DNA from 3 places in the Maricaulis sp. B-26 genome. Region 3 is predicted to be linked to each of the others. Evidence: predicted binding sites of a transcription regulator. Region 3 holds the regulator's gene; each other region holds the start of a gene.
What was found. The regulator LexA, encoded in region 3, represses DNA repair genes until DNA is damaged. The targets are predictions, from matches to a motif close to ATGTTCCNCTTGTGTTCC.
Positions count from the first base shown of each region.

Region 1: a site for LexA is predicted at 1,300-1,317, ahead of AC13HB_RS14450 (VOC family protein). Genes of this name have one in related genera too.
Region 2: a site for LexA is predicted at 1,053-1,070, ahead of AC13HB_RS10180 (DNA recombination protein RmuC). Genes of this name have one in related genera too.

Region 1 covers NZ_JBSXNX010000027.1:159,530-161,794, reverse strand. Annotated here, with positions in the region: gene AC13HB_RS14455 (hypothetical protein) at 1-823, shown strand, start outside; gene AC13HB_RS14450 (VOC family protein) at 911-1,279, opposite strand; gene AC13HB_RS14445 (helix-turn-helix domain-containing protein) at 1,397-1,849, opposite strand.
Region 2 covers NZ_JBSXNX010000023.1:175,964-178,228, forward strand. Annotated here, with positions in the region: gene AC13HB_RS10180 (DNA recombination protein RmuC) at 1-1,047, opposite strand, end outside; gene AC13HB_RS10185 (GNAT family N-acetyltransferase) at 1,252-2,265, shown strand, end outside.
Region 3 covers NZ_JBSXNX010000026.1:35,556-37,820, reverse strand. Annotated here, with positions in the region: gene AC13HB_RS12535 (ComEC/Rec2 family competence protein) at 1-475, shown strand, start outside; gene lexA (transcriptional repressor LexA) at 697-1,398, opposite strand; gene trpC (indole-3-glycerol phosphate synthase TrpC) at 1,490-2,265, opposite strand, start outside.

The sequences.
Region 1 (2,265 bases), on a different contig from region 3:
ATTGCGCTTGAGCCTGGTCGAAGACGCGGAAGCGCTGAAAGCGCCGGAGGGTATCCCGATCCTGCCCGCCGGGCGTCACGATCTGCTGGTGTCCGCAGCCGAAGGTTATGATGGCGGCCCGGCCGAGATACAGGGGCGTCTGCGCATCGACCCGGCGCTCGATGCCTTCGAGCCCAATGATACGCCGGACGCCGCGGCGGAGATCGATTTGCCCTTCCACCGGATTGTCCGTCTGGCCGATGGGGAGTGGGACTGGTTCCGCGTCGATCCGGGGCGCGGCGGCGTGGTCGGCATCCATCTCCACTATTGGGGCGGCGATTACACGGGGCCGGGCATTCGCGTTCTCGATGCCGATCGGGAAGAGATTTTCCGGACCGCCAATACCGATTGGTCCTGGCGCGGCATGCGCTATGTCCGGGCCGAGGGGCGTCCGCTTTATATAGGGGTGACCGACGATCGGAGTTGGCGTGACAATCAGGCGGGCGGTTTCAAGACGCTGGAAATCGTTCGCTATGCACCGACCGGTGCGGTCAGCGGAAGTCTGGTGACGCTGGGACTGGAAGCCGACGACCCGTCCTTTTTCCAGCTTGACCTGGTCGGCGAGGCGCTGGGCAGTCCCGTTCACACGGCCGACGAGGCGGAAGCCGTCGCGAGCGAGCTGGCGCGGGCAGTGGAACGCCGCGACGAGGGCGGAATAAACCCCTGGATCGCCTTGCTGCTTCTGATCGTGCTGGCAGGCGGCGGCTATCTCTGCGGCGCCTATTTCTATCGCCGACGGTCGGCCAAAACCGATCAGATACTCAGGGATCAGACCACTCGGTGATCAATACGATCACCGAAGAAATCATAATCGGAGATCGGGACATGGCGTTCACCTTCGCTATGTCCCGTCTTCGCAAGAGGGCGGGAATTACATGCAGAATACGTTAAGCTTGTTGCCGTCGGGGTCGCGGAAATAGCCGGCATAGAAACCGTCATCGCCGCGCGGACCGGCTTCGCCTTCGTTCTGGGCGCCCAGCTCGATTGCCAGCTTGTAGACCTTGTCGACCTGCTCGCGATTTTCCGCCTGGAAGGCCGCCATGACGCCATTGCCGACCGTGGCCGGATTGCCATCGAAAGGCTTGGTCAGAGCGATGCCACAACCGCCGCCGGGCTTGCCCCAGGCGATAAAGCTGTCGAAGTCCATCATCCGGCCGACGCCGAACTCGCCACACAGCTTGTCGTAAAAGGCGCCCGCGCGCTCCAGGTCGTTGGTTCCGAGGGTTACGTAGCCCAGCATTCCGATCTCTCCCTTGCAGAATGTTCTTGAAATGTTCCAGTCATCTTTAACGCCCGGAGGGCGGGTGTCCAGTAAAATCGTCGTCGCCTGTTTTCGGCTAAAGCGGCAGAGGTGCGATCACCCCCGAGCTTGCTGTTCGGTGAAGCGGGTTGCGAGTTCCACGATGACGACCGTCGTTGCGTGTGCCGCTGCGCCGACTGTCCACCAGATCGTCGCCCATTTCATCACGAAGGCGCCGACACCCAGATTGATGCCCGCAAAGACGATCATCCCCAGGATGTAACCGGCCAGGTGTATCCACAGGGACAGGCGCAGCGCGGCCGTCACCTTTTCGTTCTTGCGCTGGACGATATCTGCGGCTTCTGCTTCCGGATCGAGGCACAGTGCGATGGCCTCGACATTGAAGGCAGCCGCCAGGGCCATGACGGTTTCCCGCGAGGCGGGCTCGCAATTCTCCACCCGCTGCACGGTGCGCAGTCCGATCCCGGCCAATTCGGCGAGGTGTTCCTGGGACCAGTGACGTTCCTCGCGCCAGCGTCTGATCTTGGCCGCGTCAGTCTTGAAAGCCATGAAATTCTCCTGTGGCTCTTGCTTGTAATCAGGTCAGCCTGAAAGGCCAGTAGAAGCGTCACCAGACCACGCCATGGCCGCGCCAGCGGCCCGCCACACGTACGTCAGGAGGCCGCCAGGGAGGGAAAAGCCGGGGCAATTGTTTGCGGGGGGATAGGCGAGGTCGCGACCCGGGCGCCCGGCACGAGTGGAAGCCGGAACCGGGCCATCGTCACTCGGGCCATCATCACTCGGGCCATCGTCACTCGGGCCATCGTCACCGGGTCCGCCGCCCCGCATTCGCTGTGTCCGGGAACCGCTTGTGACAATTGGCTAGTCCGGACTCGCCAACAGTTGCGGCTGCGACCGGGCCTCTCGCCCGGCTTGGCAATCGCTAGACTGATGGATCAGAGAATCACTCGCGCGCGGTTCGCGCA
Region 2 (2,265 bases), on a different contig from region 3:
GGAGAGTTCCGGATCGTTCTGCAGCGCGAGCGAGGCCGCGCCCTCGAGCGGGATGAACATGAGGGTGAAATCGACGCCCTCGTACAGGCTCGCATAATCCTTCTCGCCCAGCGTCTTGATATGCGTACGCACCGAGGCAATGTGCTGTTTCAGCGCCGCGGTGCGCATCTCCTCGTCCTCGGCATTCACGCAGCGCTCGAACGCGGTGAGCGAGACCTTGGAGTCGATCACCAGGCGATGCCCGCCCGGCATGTCGACGATGACGTCCGGACGCAGTAGCGCACCCTCGGCATTGCGCTCGCTCGCCTGGGTATGGAAGTGCTCGCCCTCGTAAAGTCCCGCGCGTTCGAGAATGGTCGCCAGTACCATCTCGCCCCAATCGCCCTGAACCTTCGACGAGGCGCGCAACGCATTGGCGAGGTTCTTGGCATCCTCGGACATTTGCGAGGCGTCCTTGCGGACGGTTTCCATCAATTGCTTGATCTCGCCGGCATGCCCCGAGCGCTCCTTGGCATCGGTCTCCACCTTGGTGCGGAATTCGGTGAGCTGTTCGCGAAGCGGGTTGAGCAGGGTCTTGAGGCTTTCCGAGCTCTGCTTGTTCAGCGCCTCGCCGCTGGTCTTGAGAATTTCGCTGGCGGTCAGTTTGAACTGCTCGGTCAGGCGTTCGCGCGCTTTCTCCAGCTCCTCCAGCTTTTCGGCATGATGGCGTTCCGCCGCATCGAGCCGCGTCTTCAGGCTGGCATGGTCGCGGGCGAGCCCGGCATGCTCCTCGCGCAGCGCCTCGAACTGCTCGCGGACGCGGTCGCGCTCCTCGGCCGCCGCTTCCAGGCGCGCCAGATTCTCGCGTGCCGCAGCTGCCTCGGACGCCTTCGCCTCGGCCTTCTCGCGCCAGTCGTCGCGCTCGGCCCGCAGCGTCTCCACCTCTCCGGCGGAGAAGCCGTCGCCGGCAGCAGGACGGCGCAGGACAAGCACGGCGAGCAGGGCCAGGATGAGGACAAGGCCGCCGAGCAGGAGCCAGGTTTCAAGACCGATGGACGTCAGGGGCATGATTCAGGTTCGCTTTCTGTTCGGTCGCATAGTGAGCGAGTCGCCGCGTGCGGGCCAGCGCCCGCCTGTCGCGGCCGGTGAATTCCGAGCCTCGCACCCGCACCGGACAGAAATGGTCACCCCGATCGGCCGCCATCGGCCCTTCCCGCCGGGAGACGGCCCGTAATTTGCTTTTCCCCCGTTACGGGAAACGGGAGAGCGGCCATGCGCACGCAGATCGTATCAATCGAGGACATGTCGGCGCACGAGATCGTGCAATGGAACGCCTGGGCGTCCCGCGATGGGGAGCTGACGAGCCCCTATCTGCGCTTCGAGTTTACCGAGACCGTGGCCCGCGCGCGCCGCGACGTCCGCATCGCCGTCTTCGAGGACGATCAGGGGCTGGCCGGTTTCTTTCCCCATCACCGCCCGCATGGCGGCGTCGTCCGCCCGGTCGGGGCTCCGATGAGCGATTATCAGGGCGCGATCGCCCGCGAGCCCGGCCTGCTCGATCCGAAACTTGTCGCCCGCGCCACGGGAGCCTCGGCCTTCGTCTACGAGAACTGGCTGGGTACAGGCGATACGCCCGCCGCCGGAACGCGCAGCCGCGAGGACAGCCAGATCGTCGATCTCGCCGCCGGGCCGGAGGGCTATTTCGAGGCGCAGCGCGGGCTCCACCGCGATCATTTCCGCAAGACCGCGCGGCGCCTGCGCGCGGCCGAGCGCGATCACGGCCCGGTCCGCGTCGTGCTGGGCGACCCGAAGGGCGAGGCTTTCAACCGCCTGTCCGGCTGGAAGCAGGCGCAATATCGCGCCACGGGCAAGCTGAACGTGCTTGGCATCGACTGGGTGCGCCACGTGCTGACCGATCTGCGCAAGCGCGAGGGCCAGGACTTTTCCGGACTGACCGCCTCGCTCTGGTTCGGCGACCGGCTTGCCGCCGCCGAATTCGGCCTGGTGGCCGGCGATGTCTATCACTCCTGGTTCCCGGCCTACGACCCGGATCTGGCAAAATACTCGCCGGGGCTCCTGCTGCTACACGGCCTGTTCGAACAGGCGCCCGAGCGCGGCCTGACGCGGATCGATCTCGGCAAGGGCGGAGATCATTACAAGAAATACTACGCCAACCGCTCCGTCCCGCTCGATCAGGGCCGGGTCCTCTCGCCCGGACTGGCGGCGCTGGGTGTCGCCGGCTGGGACCTGGCGGAGCGCGCGGCGGGCGTGCTGCCGGGCCGTCTC
Region 3 (2,265 bases):
AACTGTCATGATAATTGCGGTCTTCGCCGCCGGGCTGACGTCGCGTCCCGATCTATTCGTGAGCGAAGGCGCGGTGGTGGTGGCACAGGACGGGGAGGATGGCTGGGCCGTCAGCGACCGCCGCCGCGACCGTTTCGCCGCGCGTGTCTTCCTCGAGCGTCAGGGCGAGCGCGATCGCCCCCGACGTTTCGACTGGCCCTGCGACAGTCTCGGCTGCGCGGGTGAGGCCGCAGGCTTGCAGGTGGCCTCGCTGACGTCGCTGGAGGCAATCGGGGAAGATTGCCGGCTGAATGCCCTGATCGTGACGCGCCGGACGCTGCCCGCGCATATCAGGCGCCGTTGCGAGGCGCTCGTGCTCGACGCCGGGCAACTGGCCCGCCGGGGCGGGGCCCTCATCTGGACCGAGGGCGGCCGCATCCGGCGTATCCGGCAAGTCGCGCCCGTCAGACCCATGCGCCCCTGGCAGCAGCGCTAGCACCGGGCCGGAAACTCGCGCGGTCGGTCCGGACATATACGCGTATGCTCGCAGGTTGGCCCTACAGAACGCGTATGTTCCCATATTGGACCCGCAGTGTGGGATTGATGTCGCCAGTTTGCGTGCCCGCACTTACCTGCACGCGCGCGCGCCTCGCAAGGGGCACAGAACGGAAAGAAAAAGTGCCTGACCGGGGGACAAGGCTTCGATCAGTGATGCTCTCAATGATACTGGCGGAGCAGGCCGATGAGGCGTCCCTGGACCTTCACGCGGTCCGGACCGAAAATTCGGGTTTCGTATTCCGGATTGGCCGCTTCGAGCGCGATCGAGCCGCCTTTCTTGCGCAGGCGCTTCAGCGTGGCTTCCTCGTCATCGACGAGCGCGACGACGATATCGCCGGTATCGGCGGATTCGCAGCGACGGATCAGGACGGTGTCGCCGTCCAGAATACCGGCCTCTATCATCGAGTCGCCCTTGACCTCGAGCGCGAAATGTTCGCCTGAGCCGAGCATGTCGACGGGTATGGGCAGGCGATTGGTCTCGTGCTGGATGGCGGAAATCGGTACGCCAGCGGCGATCCGGCCGAGGACAGGTACTTCGATCGTGCCCTCATGCGTTTCGTCTTCCGCAGGCTTCTTGAAGTCGGCGCGGACGACATTCGGACCGAGATCGCCCTTGGGCACGGTTTTGTCGGCCACGGCCGCCGCGGATTCGGGCAGTTTCAGCACTTCCAGCGCCCGGGCCCGGTGGGCGAGGCGGCGGATGAAGCCGCGCTCTTCCAGGGCCGTGATAAGGCGGTGAACGCCGGATTTCGAAGCGAGTTGAAGCGCTTCCTTCATTTCGTCGAAAGAGGGCGAGACGCCCGTTTCCTTGATCCGCTTGTGGATGAAGAGCAGGAGCTCATTCTGTTTCCGGGTCAGCACGGGTCGGCCCTCTCGGCAGCGTTCCGGGCGAAAAAGCCCTGGGAACAAATCAGGAATACCGCGCTTGTTCTACAAGTGTTCCTGAATCGCGTCAAGCGGAGCCGGAGCGCGCCATGAGCGCCCGGGTCGCGGCCGTGACATCCTCCTGGCGCATAAGACTTTCCCCGACGAGAAGGGCACGCGCGCCAGCCCGTTCCAGCCGCTGCGCATCCGCAGGCGTGAAGATACCGCTCTCACCCACGAGAAGTTGGCCGTTCCCCACCATCGGTGCGAGCGATTCGAAGGTCTCCAGAGAGGTCTCGAAGGTTCGCAGATTGCGGTTGTTGATCCCGATGAGCGGCGCTTCGAGTGCCAGGGCACGGTCCATCTCCGGCGCGTCGTGAACCTCGACCAGGACATCCATCGACCAGCGTGCGGCTTCCTCGATCAGGGCGCGCGCCGTATCGTCGTCGACGGCGGCGAGAATGACGAGAATGGCGTCGGCGCCGAGCATCCGGGCTTCGGCGACCTGATAGGGGTCGTAGAGGAAATCCTTGCGCAGGACGGGAAGTGCGCAGACCTCGCGTGCGGCGCCCAGATAGGCGTCCGCACCCTGGAAGCTGGGCGTGTCGGTGAGAACGGAGAGACATGTCGCGCCGCCGGCTTCATACGCCCGAGCGAGCGCGGGCGGGTCGAAGTCGGGCCGGATCAGCCCCTTGGACGGGCTGGCCTTCTTGATCTCGGCGATGAGGCCGAGACCGTTATCGACCGCGGCACGTTCCAGCGCCGCGCGAAAACCGCGCACCGGCGAAACATCGCGGGCGGCAGCGGCTATGTCTTGATAGGGACGGGCCGCCTTGCAGGCAGCAATATGGTCGCGCTTGTAGG